DNA from 3 places in the Cryptosporangium minutisporangium genome. Region 3 is predicted to be linked to each of the others. Evidence: riboswitches for the same ligand, from Rfam matches in the RefSeq annotation. Region 3 holds a riboswitch; each other region holds the start of a gene.
The links. A riboswitch is a leader RNA that binds a small molecule or an ion and turns the genes downstream of it on or off. The one in region 3 is predicted to bind cobalamin.

Region 1 (6,096 bases), on a different contig from region 3:
GCCCGCGCGTCCCAAGACTTGGCGGACGCCCGGCAGCGGCTGACGTCGGTCCGGCTGGAGGAGCGGCGGGTCATCCGGCGCGAGCTGCACGACGGGCTCGGGCCGTCGCTCGCCGGCATCCGGCTCGGACTGCAAGGCGCTCAGAACCTGATCGGCCGCGATCCGCACGCCGCAGGCACGTTGCTCGCCGCGCTCCAGGACGAGCTGGACGGCCGCGTGAACGACGTCCGGACGCTCTCCCGCAGCCTGCTGCCGCCGATCCTCGACGAACTGGGCTTGGAGCCGGCGCTGGTCGAGCTCTCCGCACGCCACCGCGAGGGCGGCCTCGACGTGCGGGTGCGGTGCGACGGCACCGAAGGGCTCGTACCGCACCTGGCCACCGCCGTCTACGGCATCGTGGTGGAGGCCGTCATGAACGTCGCCCGTCACGCCGGGGCGTCGCGGTGTGACGTCGAGGTAGCCGTCGGCGAGTTGCCGGACGTCGCCCAGCAGGGTGTTTGGGTGGTCGTCGAAGACGACGGGACCGGGTTCCGGGCGGATGCGGTCGCCGGTGTCGGCACCCAGTCGATGCGGGAGCGGGCCGAGGAGCAGGGCGGAGCACTGGAGATCGGACCGGCCGCGGCCGGGGGCACCCGAGTGGCGGCGGTCCTGCCGATGGTGCCGCAGTGACGCTCCGGGTCGCGGTCGTCGACGACCATCCGGTGTTCAGGTTGGGGATGGTCGCGCTGCTCAGCAGCCTCGACGGGGTGGACGTGGTGGCGCAGGCCGCGTCCCGCGCCGAGGCGCTCGCCACGATCGGGCCGGACGCGGACGTGGTGATCATGGACCTGCACCTGGGCGCGGACTCCGGTGTCGAGACCACCCGGGAGCTGCTGCGGCGGCTTCCGGAGGCCCGGGTGCTCGTCGTGACGATGCTGGAGGACGACGAGTCGGTGGTCGCCTCGGTGCGGGCCGGTGCGCGTGGTTACCTGCTGAAGGGCGCGACGCCGACCGAGGTCGAGCGGGCGGTACGGGCGGTCGCGAACGGCGAGGTGATCCTGGGACCGCAGGTGGCGGCCCGGGCGATGAACTACCTGTCCGGGGCGCGGACCACCGGGCCGGTGCCGTTTCCCGAGCTCACCGACCGGGAGCGGGAGGTCCTCGACCTGGTCGCGCGGGGGTACGACAACACGACGATCTCGCGTCGGCTGGTGCTGAGCCCCAAGACGGTGCGGAACCACGTGGCGAACGTGCTGACGAAGCTCGGTGTGCCGAACCGTTCCGAAGCCCTGGTTCTTGCCAGGGAACGAGGATTGGGGGCGGCCACCTGAGTGTCAGCGTCTCGGGCTGGGGTAACCGGGAGTAACGGTTGCCGGGCGCTGGGGGTGTCTGATGTTCTTCGCCGACCGGACGGAAGCAGGCCGGGCGTTGGCCACTGCGGTGAGTGAGCACCTCGTCGACCATGGCGATGCGCACCACGTGCCGTTGGTCCTCGGGCTGCCGCGCGGTGGTGTTCCGATCGCGCGTGCGGTGGCCGCCGCGGTCCACGGTGAGCTGGACGTCGTGGTCGCGCGGAAAATCGGCGTGCCGTGGCACCGCGAGCTCGCCCTGGGCGCGGTGACCATCGACGGGCCCGCGCTGTTCGACCAAGGGCTACTCGGACAGGTCGGTCTCCGGCTGGAGGACCTCGACGCGGACGTCGAGCGGGAGCGGGCCGAGGCGCGCCGCCGCACCGAGCGGTACCGGACCGGGCGGTCGGCGCCGGTGGTGGCCGGGCGGACCGTGGTGGTCGTCGACGACGGGTTGGCGACCGGCGCGACCGCGCGGGCCGCGCTCCGGCGGGTGCGGGCCGAGAACCCGGGGCATCTCGTGTTCGCCGCGCCCGTCTGCGCGCCGCAGGCGGTGGCCATACTCCGCACCGAGACCGACGCGGTGGTGTGCGTGAGCGCGCCGCCGGAGTTCCGTGCGGTGGGGTTCCACTACCGAGACTTTCCGCAGCTCACCGACGAGCAGGTCGAAGAGGAGCTGCGCGTCGCCCGCCACGAGAGCGCCGCACTCCGCCTCTGAGCCCGGTGCTTCGGCGCGTGGGGTGGTTTTCGGGAAGACAACCTCGGCGCGGCGAGGTGGCGGGTGGTTTCCCGAAAGGCCACCTCCGGGGCGCCGCTGAGGGGTGGTCTTCCCGAAAAGTCGGGCCGGGGCTCGCAGGGGGTGGGTGCTCTTCCCGAAAAGGCGCCGCCCCCGTGCCCCGCGCACCGCGCCCCGTGCCCCGCGCACCGCGCCCCGTGCCCCGCGCCCCGCGCGCCCGCCCGCGCCCTCACGCACCGCGCACCGAGGGCTGCGCCGCGGGGCCGCGCGACTGCGTGCGCAGGGTGGGTCTTGCGTGACTCGTGTCTCGCGGGGTGGGTGCCCTTTGACGGCAGGCCACGCGGTGAGTCACAGTGTCGCCTGAGCGGAGGGCAGGAAGACCGGTGAGAATCCGGCGCGGTCCCGCCACTGTCACCGGGGAGCCGACCTCACCCAACGGTCACGGCCAGACACGGCTGGAAGGCCGAGGAAACGCGTCGATCCGGGAGCCAGGACACTGCGTCCGCTCCCTGCGAGCATGCTCGCAGGTCACCCACACGCGGGCGTGGACACCCGCGGGAAGGACCCTGGCATGCGCTCGTGCGTGACCGGCGGGTGACCCCGCCGTACCCGTTCTCCGCCGTCGTCGGCCTCGACGACCTCCGCCTGGCGTTGACGCTCAACGCCGTCTCGCCCGCCATCGGTGGCGTCCTGGCCCGGGGCGAGAAAGGCACCGCCAAATCCACCGTCGTCCGGGCGCTGCACGCGTTGCTGCCCGCGATCACGGTTGTTCCCGGGTGCCGGTTCGCCTGCGATCCGGCCGCCCCCGACCCGCTCTGCCCGGACGGGCCGCACGTCGACGTGGTCGCCGAGACCCGTCCGGCGCGGCTGGTCGAGCTGCCGGTCGGCGCGACCGAGGACCGGCTGGTGGGCGCGCTGGACCTGGAGCGCGCGCTCACCGAGGGCGTCCGCGCCTACCAGCCGGGTCTGCTCGCCGCCGCGCACCGGGGCGTCCTCTACGTCGACGAGGTGAACCTGCTCGCCGACCACCTGGTCGACACGCTCCTGGACGCGGCCGGGATGGGCAGCGCCTACGTCGAGCGGGACGGCGTCTCGGTGCGGCACGCCGCCCGGTTCCTGCTGGTCGGAACGATGAACCCGGAGGAGGGCGAGCTCCGCCCGCAGTTGCTCGACCGGTTCGGCCTCACCGTCGAGGTCACCGCCAGTCGAAAGCCGGCCGAGCGCGCGGAGGTCGTGCGGCGCCGGCTGGCCTATGAGGCCGATCCGGAGGGGTTCGCGGCGCGCTGGGCCGCCGCCGACACCGAGCTCGCGGCCCGCATCGTCGACGCCCGCGACCGGCTCTCGGCCGTCGAGCTGAGCGACGCCGCTCTGCGGCGGATCACCGCGGTGTGCGCCGCTTTCGACGTGGACGGGTTGCGCGCCGACCTGGTCACGGCCCGCACGGCGGTCGCGCTCGCGGCGTGGCACGGGCGGGACCACGTCACCGACGAGGACATCCGGCGGGCGGCGGAGTTGGCGTTGCCGCACCGCCGTCGCCGCAATCCGTTCGACGCGCCCGGCCTCGACCAGGACAAGCTCGACGAAGCGCTGCGCGAGGCCGCCGAGAACGACCCGGACGACGATCCGGACGACCCGGGCGACGGTGGCCCCGACGGCGGTGGCTCTGACGACGAGGGCCCTGACGACGGTGGCGGGAGCGACGGTGGCCCGGGTGACGGTGGCCCGGACGGCGGCGCCCCGGACGGTGGTGAGGGGGCGGACGGATCGAGCCCGCCACCTTCCGATACCGACGGCACCGCACCGGAAGCGCCGCCGGCCCCCGCGCCGCAGCCGCGCACCGCGCCCACCGGTGAGGCGCCGGACGGTGTCCCCGGGCTGCCCGGTGCGCCCGCCGAGCAACCAGCCGTGCGGGCGGCGTCCCCCTACCGGACGAGACTGCTCACGGTTCCGGGCATCGGCCGCAGTCAGTCCGACGCCACCGGCCGGCGCTCGGCCGCCGAGTCCCGCCGCGGCCGGGTGGTGCGCGCGACCCGCACGGACGGTCCGGTGACCGACGTCCACCTGACCGCGACGCTGCTGGCCGCGGCGCCGCACCAAAAGGCTCGTGGCCGTATCGCGGGGCTGCTCGTCGACCGCGCCGATCTGCGTCAGGCCGTCCGCCGCGGCCGGGAGTCCAACACGATCCTGTTCTGCGTCGACGCGTCCGGTTCGATGGCCGCTCGGCAGCGGATGACCGCGGTCAAGGGCGCGGTGCTCTCCCTGCTGCTCGACGCGTACCAGCGGCGCGACACCGTCGGGCTGGTCACGTTCCGGCGGGACGGCGCGACGCTCGCGCTGCCGCCCACCGGCAGCATCGAGGTGGCGGCCCGCCGCCTGGACGAGTTGCCCACCGGCGGACGCACGCCGCTCGCCGCCGGGCTGGCGAAGTCCGCCGAGGTGATCCGGCTGGAGCGGCGACGCAACCCGCACCGGCGCCCGCTGCTGGTCGTGGTGACCGACGGTCGTGCGACGCACGGCCGCGATGCCCGCGGGGAGGCTCGCCGCGCGGCGGCGCACCTCGCCGCGGAGGGGATCGCCGCGGTGGTGGTCGACTGCGAGCACGGCCCGATCCGTCTCGGACTGGCCCAGGAACTCGCCGTCCACCTCGGTGCCACCGCACTCCGGCTGGACGAGGTGTCCGCTGACGGACTGGCAATGATTGCGAGGGCTGCCTGATGCCACAGGGAAAACCAACCACTGTTCCGGCCGACGGCCTCACCACCCGGCAGCGTCGTCGCCGTCCGATCCTCGCCGTCCACACCGGGCCGGGGAAGGGCAAGTCCACCGCCGCGTTCGGCCTCGCGCTGCGCGCCTGGAACGCCGGCTGGCCGATCGGCGTCTTCCAGTTCGTGAAGAGCGCGAAATGGCGGGTGGGGGAGGAGGACGCCCTCACCGCGCTCGGCGAGTACCACGCGCAGACCGGCAAGGGTGCGCCCGTGACCTGGCACAAGATGGGTGAGGGCTGGTCCTGGATCCAGCGGCCGGGCACCGAGGCCGACCATGCACGGGACGCCGCCGAGGGCTGGGAGCAGATCAAACGGGACCTGGCGGCCGAGTCGTACGGGCTTTATGTCCTGGATGAGTTCACTTACCCCATGAAGTGGGGTTGGGTCGACGTCGATGATGTGGTGGAGACGCTGGGGAACCGCCCCGGCAGCCAACACGTCGTGATCACCGGCCGGAATGCCCACCCGTCCCTCCTCTCCGCTGCTGATCTGGTCACCGAGATGACCAAGGTCAAGCATCCGATGGACGCCGGGCAGAAGGGCCAGAAGGGAATCGAGTGGTGACCGTCGTCCCCCGCCTCGTCATCGCCGCCCCGGCGTCCGGCCACGGCAAGACCACCGTGACGACCGGTCTGCTCGCGGCCTACGCCTCGCGCGGGCTCCGCGTCAGCCCGCACAAGGTCGGCCCGGACTACATCGACCCGGGTTACCACGCGCTCGCGTCCGGGCGTCCCGGGCGCAACCTCGACCCGTACCTGGTCGGCCCGCACCTGGTCGGTCCGCTGTTCGCGCACGGTGCTGCCGGTGCGGACCTGGCGATCGTCGAGGGCGTGATGGGCCTCTACGACGGCGCGATCGGCCACGGCGACCTGGGATCGACCGCACAGGTCGCGGCCGCGCTGCGCGCGCCGGTCGTCCTGGTGGTCGACGCCGCCGCGCAGGGTCGGTCGGTGGCCGCGCTGGTCCACGGATTCCGCACCTACGAGCCGAGCGTCTGGCTCGGCGGGGTGATCCTCAACCGGGTCGGGTCCGACCGGCACGAGCAGATCCTCCGCGAGGCCTGCGAGGAGATCGGCACGCCGGTGTTCGGCGCGCTGCGGCGGCGGGACACGATCAAAACGCCCTCCCGGCACCTGGGACTGGTGCCGGTGGCCGAGCGCAGCCCGGAGGCGACCGAGGCGGTCGCGAAGATGGGCGCGGTCGTCGCCGAGAGCGTGGACCTGGACCGGCTGCTCTGGCTCGCGCGCTCGGCGCCGCCGGTCTCGGC
Region 2 (6,096 bases), on a different contig from region 3:
ACGTCGGAACGGTTCCGGCCTACCTGGAGTCGCATTTGGAGTTGCTCGAGGACGAACCGGCGATGCGGATGGACGATCCCGCCTGGCCGATATTGACCCGCGGCGGACGGCACGCTCCGGCCCGACTGATTCGCGGCGCCGAGGTCGCCGACTCGTTGCTCGCGCCCGGATGCGAGGTCGCAGGTCAGGTCGAGCGATCCGTCCTCTCGCCCGGCGTCGTGGTGGAGCCGGGCGCGTCGGTGACAGGCTCGGTGCTGCTGCACGACGTCGTGATCCGACGCGGTGCGCGGGTGCACGGCGCGGTCGTCGACACCGGGGCTGAGATCGGGGTTGGCGCCACCCTCGGCGCGCCGCCCGGCGACCGCGACGCCGAGAACGAGTCCGCGGACACCGTGGTGCTGGTCGGCGCCGGGGCTCGGGTGGCTGACGGCGCCTCGGTCGCAGTCGGCGCCCGTGTCCCGAACGAGTCCGCGTAGCGAGGCGTGGTCGCCGGACCGGCGGCCTGGCGGATGATGGGCCGGTGACACCGTCGTTCCCTTCACCGACCGATCCGGCCGCCGACCGGTCCGAGGTCTTCCTGCGCTACCTGGACTACTTCCGCGAGACGGTGGTGGCGAAGGCGGCGGCGCTTCCCGACGCCGACCAGCGCGCCAGCCGCCTCCCGACCGGATGGACGCCGCTGGAGCTGCTCAAGCACCTGCGCTACATGGAACGCCGATGGATCGAGTGGGGGTTCGCCGGCCGGCCCGTGGCCGATCCCTGGGGTGACCAGCGGGACGGTCGATGGCACGTCGAGCCGTCCGAGACCCTCGCGAGCCTCATCGCCGAGTTGCGTGCTCAAGGCGTCCGGACCCGCGCCGCGGTCGCGGGCGCCGACCTCTCCGCGGTCGGCGCCCCGGGGCCGCGCTGGGAGGGCGCACCCCCGGCGACGCTGGAGCGGGTGCTCTTCCACGTGCTCCAGGAGTACGCCCGCCACCTGGGTCACCTGGACGTCGCCGCCGAGTTGGCCGGCGGCCCGACCGGCGAGTGAACTGTCCGGCAGTCCCCCGGCCACGTCCGCTGCGCGCCATGGCGGCCTGGTTCGGCGCGGCCCGCCGCTCTCAGACCGCCGCGAACGCCCGGACCGGAGCGGTGCCGGTGTGGGCGAGCCGCAGGGGCGCGGCGGTGAATCGTGCGCCGTGGGGCGGCAGCCGGCCGAGGCCGGTCAGGTGTTCGACGATCGGGATGTCTGCACCGAGCAGGATCGTGCGCGCCGGTCGAGCTGGGTCGTCGGCGTGGTCGAGGCCGATCGCGTCGATGCCGACGACGGCGGCGGCGTGGTCGGCGAGCCACTGCGCCCCGGCCGCCGTGAGGTAGGGGGCGTCTTCGGCGTAGGCGGGCGTCCCGAAGTGGTGGTCGGCGTCGGTGTGCAGCAAGACGGCCTTGCCGGCGACGTCGAACGGAGCGAGCGCGCCGACGTCGACAGCCCGGGTGGCCGCGCCTGTGGTCCGGACGACGACGGCCGGCAGATCGGCGATCCGGCGCAGCGGGAGAGTGCTGAGATCGTGTTCGTGGGTGTCGCGGAACGGAGTGTCGAGGCAGGTAGTCGGCATCCCCGGCTCGGTGACGTGGCTGAGGTCGATCAGCCGGCGCGGCCGGTCGGATGATGTATCGGGCACCGCGGACGGACCGCCGCGGGTGCCCTTGTGGGCCTCGGGAAAGACGCGGAGGGCGCTGAGCTCGACGTGTTCGCTCATCAACAGGCCCAGCGAGGCGACGAACAGTGTCGCGACGTCGGCCGCGGAGACGTCCGCGGTAGGCACGTCGACGCGGAACCCCGCGACCTCCAAGTGTCCGCCGTTGGAGAACTCGACACGCGCGTCGAACTCCGCGCGGAACTGCTGTGCACTCATCGCGCCATCATCGCGGACCGTCGATGTCAGCGGTATTTACGATCTCTGACGCCTACGTACAGTCCGACTGCACTCGCCGAGCAAGGTCCCCGGCGCAACCCGAGCGACCAGCACCGGCTGAGACAACTGGTGTCGGCCCCTACGATGGGGCGCAGTGCTGGTTCGTCCCGTCCTCCAGGCGGGCGTCGTAAGAGGGAACCCGGTGAGAATCCGGGGCTGCCCCGCAGCGGTGAGTGGGAACGACCGCCGTCATGAAGCACTGGGAGCACGAGCTCCTGGGAAGCGACGGTCAGTAGGCACGAGTAGTAGGCCCACGAGTCCGAAGACCTGCCCGCACCGTGCACGCGACCGCGTGCGCCGCCGACGACCCCGAGGGAGGGTCAGGGCGGAGGCCGGCAGTTGCCTGTTGCTGCCCGCGCCTTCCCCTGTCCGTTCCTTCGGTCCATCGGATCTTCGAGGGAAGGACACCATGAGCACGACTTTCGGACGAAGCACCGTCCTCGGTTACCCCCGGATCGGTCCGCGCCGCGAACTCAAGCGGGCCGTTGAGGACTACTGGGCCGGCCGGATCGGCGAGGCTGACCTGCACGCCACCGCCGCCGAACTACGCGAAGGCGTCTGGCGCACGCTGCGTGACGCCGGTCTGGACGCGATTCCGTCCAACACGTTCTCCTACTACGACCAGGTGCTCGATACCGCGGTCGCGGTCGACGCCGTGCCGGAGCGGTTCCGCCACCTCGGTCTGTCCGCACTCGACACGTACTTCGCGATGGCCCGCGGTGTGGATGCCGAACCGGCGCTGGAGCTGACCAAATGGTTCGCGACGAACTACCACTACCTGGTACCGGAGATCGGCCCGGACACCGTCTTGGCGGCCAACCCGGCCAAGGCTCTCGGTGAGCTGGCCGAGGCTACCGAGCTGGGGATCACGACCCGGCCGGTGCTGGTCGGCCCGGCCACGTTCCTGCTGCTGGCGAAGGCCACTGACGGTTCCCCGGAGGGCTTCCGTCCCTTCGACCGGCTCGAGGACCTCGTGGAGGTCTACACCGAGATCCTCGGCGCGCTCGCCGACGCGGGTGCGGAGTGGGTGCAGCTGGACGAGCCGGCGTTCGTCGCCGACCGCACCCCGGCCGAGATCGACGCGCTGCGCGCGGCCTACACACGCCTCGTGGCGGTGGAGCGGCGCCCGCGGATCTTCGTCGCTTCGTACTTCGGTGCGCTTGACGACGCGCTGCCGGCGCTGCTGGACGCCCGCGTCGATGCGCTGGGGCTCGATCTGGTGGCCGGCTCCCGAGATCTGGACAGGCTGGCTGGTCGTGGCACGGTGAGCGGCACGACGATCGTCGCCGGGCTGGTCGACGGGCACAACATCTGGCGCACCGACCTCGGCGCGGCCTCGGCGATCTACGCCACCCTCAGTGGCCTGGCCGACGACGTCGCGGTCTCCACCTCGTGTTCGCTGCTGCACGTCCCGGTCGATCTCACCGCCGAGACCGACCTCGACCCGGCGCTGGTCGAGCGCCTGGCGTTCGCGCGGCAGAAGGTGGACGAGGTCGTCGCGCTCAGCCGTGTCTTGACCGACGGAGTCGGCGCACTACCCTCCGCGCTGCCCCCGATGCCGGACGCCTGGCGGGACCAGACGGTGCACGCCCGTCTGGACGCGATGCGGCCCGAGCACTCGCGGCGGGGCGCCTACACCGACCGGGCGGCGGCCCAGCAGGAGCGTCTGCAACTGCCGCCCCTGCCGACGACGACGATCGGATCGTTCCCGCAGACCGACGCGCTCCGGCACGCCCGCGCCGAGGTCCGCGCCGGACGGCTCGACGCCGCCGGCTACGACGAGCGGATGCGCGCCGAGATCGCCGACGTCATCGCGCTGCAGGAGCGCCTGGGCTTGGACGTGCTGGTGCACGGTGAGCCGGAGCGCAACGACATGGTGCAGTACTTCGGCGAGCAACTCGGCGGCTTCGCCGCCACCGTCAACGGTTGGGTCCAGTCCTACGGCTCCCGCTGCGTCCGGCCGCCCATCATCTACGGCGACGTGACGCGACCCGCGGCGATGACCGTGGCGTGGTCCACCTACGCGCAGTCGCTGACGTCGAAGCCGGTCAAGGGCATGCTCACCGGCCCGGTGACGATCCTCGCCTGGTCGTTCGTCCGGGTCGATCAGCCGCTCGCGGACACCGCGAACCAGGTCGCGCTGGCGCTGCGCGACGAGTGCCGCGACTTGGAGGCGGCCGGGATCCGGATCATCCAGGTCGACGAGCCGGCGCTGCGAGAGACACTGCCGCTGCGCAGGGCCGACCAGAAGGCCTACCTGGACTGGGCGGTCGGATCGTTCCGGCTGGCCACCAGCGGTGTCGCGGACTCCACCCAGATCCACACCCACCTCTGCTACTCCGAATTCGGTGAGGTGCTGCCCGCGATCGACGCCCTGGACGCCGACGTGACCAGCATCGAAGCATCCCGGTCGAAGATGGAGATCCTCGACGACCTGGCCGCCGCCGGATACAGCCGGGGCATCGGCCCCGGCGTGTGGGACATCCACTCCCCCCGCGTACCCGCACAGGACGAGGTGACCGACGCCCTGCGCAGCGCCGTCTCGGTCGTCCCGGCCGAGCGGCTGTGGGTCAACCCCGACTGCGGCCTGAAGACCCGCGGCTACGCCGAGGTCGAAGCCTCCCTCGAGCACCTGGTGGCCGCCGCCGCGGAGGTTCGCGGCAGCTGACGCCGGCAAGCCGGAATGAATGCGCGCTGGGCTCGTCAGGGCGAGCCCAGCGCGACACCGTTCGCGGCGAGCCTTTTCGTCGCACACCCGTTAGCCGCCGTCGGGGCTGGCGCGAGCATCGCCGGCCGACGCTCGTCTGGGATGAACGGATGGCGAAGGGCGCTATCGTCGGCGCATTCCGCTCCGCTGCCCTCGTCGCGTTCTCCGCGGCCAGCTACCTCTGGACGGTGGTCTTCTGATGGATGGCGTTCTCCCCCGGCGCCGCTGGCTCGCGCTCATGATCGGCTGGGCTGTGCTCTCGGTCGTCGCCGTTGCGGTCACCGTCGTGACGTGGATCGACGGGGGTGGCCCCTGGTGGATCGCGGCCATCTTCACGGCGATTGCCGCGGTCGCATGCATCAATGCCGTCAAGTGGTGGCGGCTGCCGCACGACTAGCAGCGCACCTGGCGGATGACCTCGTTGACGGCCCGGGCGACCAATGCAGGATCGCCCGCTGGTAGGTGAGTGCCTCGACGGGCTCCTGCATCTCGTAGACGGTCCCGGCCCAGTCACTGCCGTGAAGTCGCGGACGCCGCCGGCAATCCGTCAACCAAGCCGAGGGCCGCCGCTAGCACCTGCCAGTCACCTGGCTCGTCGGCGAACACCACGATCGAGGGATGTTTCGCCAGCACATGATGAGGTGGATGTCGCGGTCGGTCACGCGACGCGTCGGGACGGCCGGTCGGTCTGGCCGAGCTCGGCATGCAGGGAGCTGTGGTCCGGCGGGTTCGCGAGAGCTTCGCGGACGTCCCGGCGCAGCTGGTCGTGACCCACAGGCGCAGCGGCCGCAGCGAGCAGCGCGGCCGACTCATCGCTGATCTCCGGCTGTGGCTGCGTCATGTCGAGGGTAACTGCCGGAACGGTCGTCGCGCGCGCGGAGTACGACATCCCTGATCCCCGTAGCGACGAACATCGGGTCACCACCTGCTGGCGCCGATGACCTGCGTTGGGCGCTGCCACGAGCCGGCCGCCGAACGCATTGTTCCCGGCGTACCCCGGAGTGAGCAGGATCCGCATCGGTAGCCCGCGCCCGTCGACGGCGACGTGGATCTCGCTGATCAGCCCACCGCGCGGGCGGCGGAGATCGTGGCCATGTTCTGCTCGCCCCAGTCGCCGAGTGGCCGCAGCGCGAGGTCGAGGTGGACTCCCCGGTCGGTGAGCCGGTAGACGACCTTGGGCGGTACCTGGGTGAAGATCTCCCGCTCGACGACGCCGTCCCGTTCGAGCTCGCGGAGCTGCTGGACGAGCACTTTCTCCGAGATTCCCGGGAGTTCGCGCCGCAGCTCGCTGGTGCGGCGCGGCTGCTCGCTGAGCGCCCAGAGGATCAGCGGCTTCCACTTGCCGCCCACCACGGCGACGGCGGCGTCGAGGCCGCAGAGGAACTGTGCCATGCGCTCCACACTAACCTCCTGGTTGGTATGGCACCGAAAAGTACG
Region 3 (6,096 bases):
GCACCGTAGGCGCCCGGCTTCGAGCCGAACAGGCGCATGGTCGCGCGCCGCTCGTCGCCGTGGTCGGCCAGGTCCGCGCGGACGTGCTCCCGGACGTAGTTGTCCGGCTCGTCGAGCGCCGCGACCAGCTGCACGGCGTCGTCCAGCATCGCGACGACATGCGGGAACGCGTCCCGGAAGAAGCCGCTGATCCGGATCGTGACGTCGACGCGGGGCCTTTGGAGTTCGCTCGCCGGAATGACCTCGAGTCCGTTCACCCGCCGCGAGGCCTCGTCCCACACCGGGCGGACGCCGAGCAGCGCGAGAACCTCGGCGATGTCGTCCCCGGCGGTGCGCATCGCCGAGGTGCCCCAGATCGAGAGCCCGACCGAGCGCGGCCAGTCGCCGACCTCTTCCCGGTAGCGGGCGAGCAGCGAGTCGGCCATCGCGGAGCCGGTCTCCCAGGCCAGCCGGCTGGGCACCGCCTTCGGGTCGACCGAGTAGAAGTTGCGGCCGGTCGGCAGCGTGTTGATCAGACCGCGCAGCGGTGAGCCGGACGGGCCCGCCGGGACGTAACCGCCGTCCAGGGCGTGCAGCACGTGGTCCAGCTCGTCGGTGGTCTTGCTCAGCCGCGGCACCACCTCGTTCGCCGCGAACTCCAGCACCCGCGTGACGAGCGCCCGGTCCGCGTCTGCGGCGGCGCTCGGCGTCGCGTCCAGAATTGACGCAGTGACCTCGGCTGCGACGGCGGGATCCCAGCCGCGCACGTCCATCTCCGCGACCAGGGAGCGTGCGATCGCGTCGATCGCGTCGACGTCGACGCGAGCCTCGTCGCCGGCCTCGGAGAGGCCGAGCGCCTCACGGAGACCCGGCAGGGCCGCCACCTGACCCGCCCACATCTGCCGGGCGCGGAGCATCGCGAGCACCAGGTTGACCCGCGCCTCGCCCTCCGGCGCGAGCCCCAGCACGTGCAGCCCGTCCCGGATCTGCACGTCCTTGACCTCGCACAGCCACCCGTCGACGTGCAGGATGAAATCGTCGAACTCCGCGTCGTGCGGGCGGTCGCCGAGGCCCAGGTCGTGGTCGAGACGCGCGGCCTGGATCAGCGTCCAGATCTGGGCGCGGATCGCGGGCAGCTTGGCCGGGTCGAGCGCCGCGATGTTCGCGTGCTCGTCGAGCAGCTGCTCCAGCCGGGCGATGTCGCCGTAGCTTTCGGCGCGGGCCATCGGGGGCACCAGGTGATCGACCAGCGTGGCGTGCGTGCGCCGCTTGGCCTGCGTGCCCTCGCCCGGGTCATTGACTAGGAACGGGTAGATCAGCGGCAGATCACCGAGCGCGGCGTCGGAACCGTCGGCGGCGGACATTCCGACGGTCTTGCCGGGCAGCCACTCCAGGTTGCCGTGTTTGCCCAGGTGGACGACGGCATCTGCGCCGAACTCGGCGGCCAGCCAACGGTAGGCGGCCAGGTAGTGATGGCTCGGCGGGAGGTCCGGGTCGTGGTAGATCGCGACCGGGTTCTCGCCGAAACCACGCGGCGGCTGGATCATCACGACGACGTTCCCGGCGCGCAGGGCGGCCAGCACGATGTCGCCGTCGTGGACGTAGAGCTCACCCGGCGGCTCGCCCCAGTGCTCGAGCATCTTCCGCTGCAGATCTTCGTCGAGGGACTCGAAGTACGCGCGGTAGGTCGCGGCCGGGATCCGGACCGGGTTCGACGCGAGCTGCTCCTCGGTGAGCCAGGCGGTGTCGTGCCCGCCGGCCTTGATCAGCGCGTGGATCAGCGCGTCGCCGTCCTGCGCCTCCACGCCCGGGAGGCCGTCTCCGAGGAAGTACCCGGCGTCCGCCAAGGCCTGCAGCAGCTTCACCGCGGACTTCGGCGTGTCCAGGCCGACCGCGTTGCCCACCCGGGCGTGCTTCGTGGGGTAGGCGGAGAGCATCAGCGCGATGCGTTTCTCGGCGGCCGGGATGTGCCGCAGCGCACCGTGCTTCACCGCGATGCCGGCCACCCGGGCGGCCCGCTCGGGGTCGGCGACGTAGACGGTCAGCCCGTCGGCGTCGATCTCTTTGAACGAGAACGGGACCGTGATGATCCGGCCGTCGAACTCCGGGATCGCGACCTGGGTCGCGTTGTCCAGCGGGCTCAGGCCGTCGTCGTTCGCCGCCCAGGTCTCGCGGCTGCTGGTCAGGCACAGACCCTGCAGGATCGGGACGTCGAGCGCGGCGAGCGCGCCCACGTCCCAGGCGTCGTCGTCGCCGCCGGCGCTGACGGTGGCGGGCTTCGTGCCGCCGGCCGCGAGCACGGTCACGACCAGGGCGTCGGCGCGCTCCAGCGTGCGCAGCAGCTCGGCCGGCGCCGCTCGGAGCGAGGCGCAGAACACCGGGAGCGCCTGGCCGCCTGCGTCCTCGATCGCGTCACACAACGCCTCGACGAACGAGGTGTTCCCGGCGACGTGGTGCGCTCGGTAGTACAGGACACCGATGCACGGACCAGTACGTCTCCGAACGTCTGCTGAGGTTCCGTACCTCGTTGTGGTCTCTGCGGCAGGACCTTCTCCCACCGGGGTCGGCGTGGGATCGGTTGCGGTCCGCGGTTGGCGCTCGAGGACACCCCAGGTCGGGGTGTCGACGGGAGGCGCGAAGCCGAGGCCGGTGAGCAGGACCGTGTCGCTCAGGAAGTTGTGGAGCTGCTCCAAGTTCGCCGCGCCGCCCTGGGCGAGGTACCCGTGGGCCTCCGCCGCAACGCCCGCCGGCACGCTGGACAGCTGCATCAGGTCCGCGTCCGGCGCGATCTCGCCCCCGAGTACGACGACCGGCCGCGGCCCGGCCAGCAGCGCGTCCAAGCCTTCCTCCCACGCCCGGCGTCCGCCGAGGATGCGGACCACGACCAAGTCGACGCCGTCGAGCAGCTCCGGCAGGTCGTCGACGCTGGTCCGAGCGGGGTTGGCCAGGCGGTACGGAGCTCCGCTGGCCCGCGCCGAGAGCAGGTCCGTGTCGGAGGTCGAGAGCAGCAGAATCACGCAGGGGTCCTCACTCGGGGTCCGCGCCCCGGGTCGTGTGGTTCGGCAACGGCTGTAGTGCCCGCTGCCTCTCGCGGCGTCCGGAGTCTCCTGGCTCCCGGATCGGTGCTCCCCTGCTCGCCTTCCCGCTGACGCAGTGGCTTTGGAGTGCAGGGTCGCTCCCCGGTGACAGTGGCGGGACCGCGCCGGATTCTCACCGGCTTCCTCCACCTGACACCGCTCGTGGCCTCTCAACACTGGTGATCGGGGTCGCTCCCGTCAAGTGGGCCCAATTGCGGTAGCCCGGGTGGCACGTAGCATCCGGCGTATGCCCACCGCCGTGCCCGCTCCGCGCCGCCTGGACGCCGACCGCTGTCCAGGCGCGCTGCAGGTGCACGAGGCTGCGGACGGCGGTTTGGCGCGGATCCGGGTCCCCGGTGGTGTGGTGAGCCTCACCCAGTGGGCCGCGCTACAGGAGTACGCCCCGCTCGACCTGACCTCCCGCGCGAACGTCCAGATCAGGGGCGTCGCCGACCCGACCGCGCTGGCCATGCGCCTGGCGTCCGCCGGGTTGTTGCCGTCCGCCACGCACGAGCGGGTGCGGAACATCGTCGCCTCTCCGCTCGGCGACGTGCGTCCGGTCGTGACCGGACTCGACCGGGAGCTCTGCGCCTCCCCGGACCTGGCCGCACTGCCAGGGCGTTTCCTGTTCGCGGTGGACTCCGCGCGGGACGTGGCGGGCCTGGGTGCGGACGTGACCGTGCTGCTCGGCTCCGACCCCGTCCCGGTGCTGCTGGCGGGCGTCGACTGCGGTCTGCGGGTCCGCGTCGACCAGGCCGTTCCCGCCCTTCTGGCGGCCGCGTGGGGGTTCCTCGCCGAGCGCCGGGCACAGGAGTCCCGGGCCTGGCGTCTGGCGGAGGTGGACGACGGACCGGCCCGCGTCGCCGCCCGGGTGGCCGACGCGCTCGGGGTGCCGTTGTCCCGTCCGGACGTCACCGCGCCGCCGCCGCCCGCCTCCGGACCGATCGGGGTGGCACCCGGCGGAGTCGGCGCGGTCGCACCGCTCGGGCGCCTCACGGCCGTGCAGATGGCGCGGATCGGTGAGCTGGCCCGGGACGAGATCATCGTCACTCCGTGGCGCGGTGTCGTGCTGCCGGGTGTCGGTGCTTCCGCGCTGGACGCGTTGACTGACGTCGGCCTGGTCACCGACCCGGCGTCCCCGTGGGCGACCGCGACCGCGTGCACCGGGCTGCCCGGCTGCGCCAAGTCGCTGGCGGACGTGCGCGCGGACGCTTCGGTCGCGCTCGGGGTAGCCCAACCTGCGCCGGGCCTCTCGCCGGTGCACTTCGTCGGCTGTGAACGGCGCTGCGGGCATCCCGTCGGTGTACACGTCGACGTGCTCGCCACGGCCGACGGCTACCAGGTCGACGGTTTCCCGGTCGACGACGTCGACGAGCTACCCGCGATCGTCGCGGCAGCCAGGAGGAGCAAGCAGTGAGTTGGCAGTACATCCGCGATGGGGCGGAGATCTATCGGCAGTCGTTCGCGATGATCCGGGCCGAAGCCGACCTCGACGGTCTTCCGGCCGACGTCGCACGCGTGGCGGTCCGGATGATCCACTCCTGCGGCATGGTCGACCTCGTCGACGACCTGGCGTTCTCCGCCGACGCGGTACCGGCCGCGGTCAAGGCCTTGCAGGACGGCGCGCCGATCCTCTGCGACGCGCAGATGGTCGCGTCCGGCGTCACTCGTCGACGCTTGCCCGCCTCCAACGAGGTGATCTGCACCCTCGGTGATCCCTCGGTGCCTGCGCTGGCGGCGTCGCTGGGCACCACGCGCAGCGCCGCGGCCCTGGAGCTCTGGCGCGATCGGCTCGAAGGGGCGGTCGTCGCGATCGGCAACGCGCCGACGGCGCTGTTCCACCTGCTGGACATGGTCGCCGCGGGTGCACCCCGGCCGGCCGCGGTGCTCGGTATCCCGGTGGGCTTCGTGGGCGCCGCCGAGTCGAAGGACGCCCTGGCCGCGAACGAGCTCGGGCTGGAGTACCTGATCGTGCGCGGACGCCGGGGTGGCAGCGCGATGACGGCCGGGGCGCTCAACGCGCTGGCCAGCGAGGAAGAGTGATGAGCGGTCGTTTGTACGGCGTCGGTGTCGGACCGGGCGATCCGGAGCTGGTCACCGTCAAGGCGGCCCGCCTGATCTCCGACGCCGAAGTGATCGCGTATCACAGCGCCCGCCACGGACGTAGCGTCGCGCGCTCGGTCGCCGCCCCGTACCTGCGCGAGGGGCAGATCGAAGAGCAGCTCGTCTACCCGGTGACGACCGAGAAAACTGCTCACCCGGGCGGGTACGAAGGAGCGCTGGAGGACTTCTACGCGGACTGCGCAGCGAGGCTCGCCGCCCACCTGGACGCCGGCCGGGACGTGGTCGTGCTCGCCGAAGGCGACCCGTTCTTCTACGGCTCCTACATGCACCTGCACAAGCGCCTCGCGCCCCGCTACGAGGCACACGTCGTGCCGGGCGTGACGTCGGTGAGCGGCGCGTCCGCGGTGCTCGGACGTCCGCTGGTGGAGCGGGACGAAGTACTCACGGTGCTACCGGGGACCTTGCCGACCTCGGAGCTGGCCACCCGGCTGGCGGGTCCGGATCCCGCCGTCGTGATGAAACTGGGCCGCACGTTCGGCGCGGTGCGGGAGGCGCTTTCCGAGGCCGGCCGTCTGGACGAGGCCTGGTACGTCGAGCGGGCGACGACGTCGTCCGAGCGGGTCGCGCCACTGGCCGACGTCGACCCGGACTCGGTGCCGTACTTCTCGATGGCCGTGCTGCCGAGTCGTCTCTCCCCCGGGCTTTCTGGCGCAGCGGCTGCCCCCGCTCCGGCGGTGGTTTCGGAGCGGGTCGGGGAGGTCGTCGTCGTCGGTCTGGGGCCGGGCGGGCGGGACTGGCAGACGCCGGAGGCCCAGGCCGCACTGGCCGCCGCCGACGACCTCGTCGGGTACGAGCCGTACCTCGACCGGGTGCCGGCCAATCCCCGGCAGCGGCGTCACCCGTCCGACAACCGGGTGGAGGCCGAGCGCGCAGCGTTCGCGCTGGACCTCGCGTCTCGTGGGGCCCGGGTCGCGGT

Region 1: linked by a shared signal. The riboswitch ahead of ABEB28_RS29695 (putative cobaltochelatase) and the one ahead of cobN (cobaltochelatase subunit CobN) in region 3 are both predicted to bind cobalamin.
Region 2: linked by a shared signal. The riboswitch ahead of metE (5-methyltetrahydropteroyltriglutamate--homocysteine S-methyltransferase) and the one ahead of cobN (cobaltochelatase subunit CobN) in region 3 are both predicted to bind cobalamin.

What each region holds. Positions count from the first base shown of each region.
Region 1 covers NZ_BAAAYN010000043.1:76,805-82,900, forward strand. The annotation lists gene ABEB28_RS29680 (sensor histidine kinase) at 1-669, shown strand, start outside; gene ABEB28_RS29685 (response regulator) at 666-1,310, shown strand; gene ABEB28_RS29690 (phosphoribosyltransferase) at 1,372-2,046, shown strand; cobalamin riboswitch at 2,437-2,563, shown strand; gene ABEB28_RS29695 (putative cobaltochelatase) at 2,659-4,779, shown strand; gene cobO (cob(I)yrinic acid a,c-diamide adenosyltransferase) at 4,779-5,393, shown strand; partial or broken gene ABEB28_RS29705 (cobyrinic acid a,c-diamide synthase CobB) at 5,390-6,096, shown strand, end outside.
Region 2 covers NZ_BAAAYN010000052.1:64,495-70,590, reverse strand. The annotation lists gene ABEB28_RS35815 (glucose-1-phosphate adenylyltransferase family protein) at 1-476, shown strand, start outside; gene ABEB28_RS35810 (mycothiol transferase) at 521-1,030, shown strand; gene ABEB28_RS35805 (cyclase family protein) at 1,101-1,892, opposite strand; cobalamin riboswitch at 2,034-2,241, shown strand; gene metE (5-methyltetrahydropteroyltriglutamate--homocysteine S-methyltransferase) at 2,362-4,620, shown strand; gene ABEB28_RS35795 (hypothetical protein) at 4,859-5,056, shown strand; gene ABEB28_RS35790 (hypothetical protein) at 5,318-5,500, opposite strand; gene ABEB28_RS35780 (winged helix-turn-helix transcriptional regulator) at 5,719-6,051, opposite strand.
Region 3 covers NZ_BAAAYN010000031.1:44,654-50,749, reverse strand. The annotation lists gene cobN (cobaltochelatase subunit CobN) at 1-2,996, opposite strand, end outside; cobalamin riboswitch at 3,080-3,203, opposite strand; gene ABEB28_RS24135 (precorrin-3B synthase) at 3,304-4,473, shown strand; gene ABEB28_RS24130 (precorrin-8X methylmutase) at 4,524-5,099, shown strand; gene ABEB28_RS24125 (precorrin-2 C(20)-methyltransferase) at 5,099-6,096, shown strand, end outside.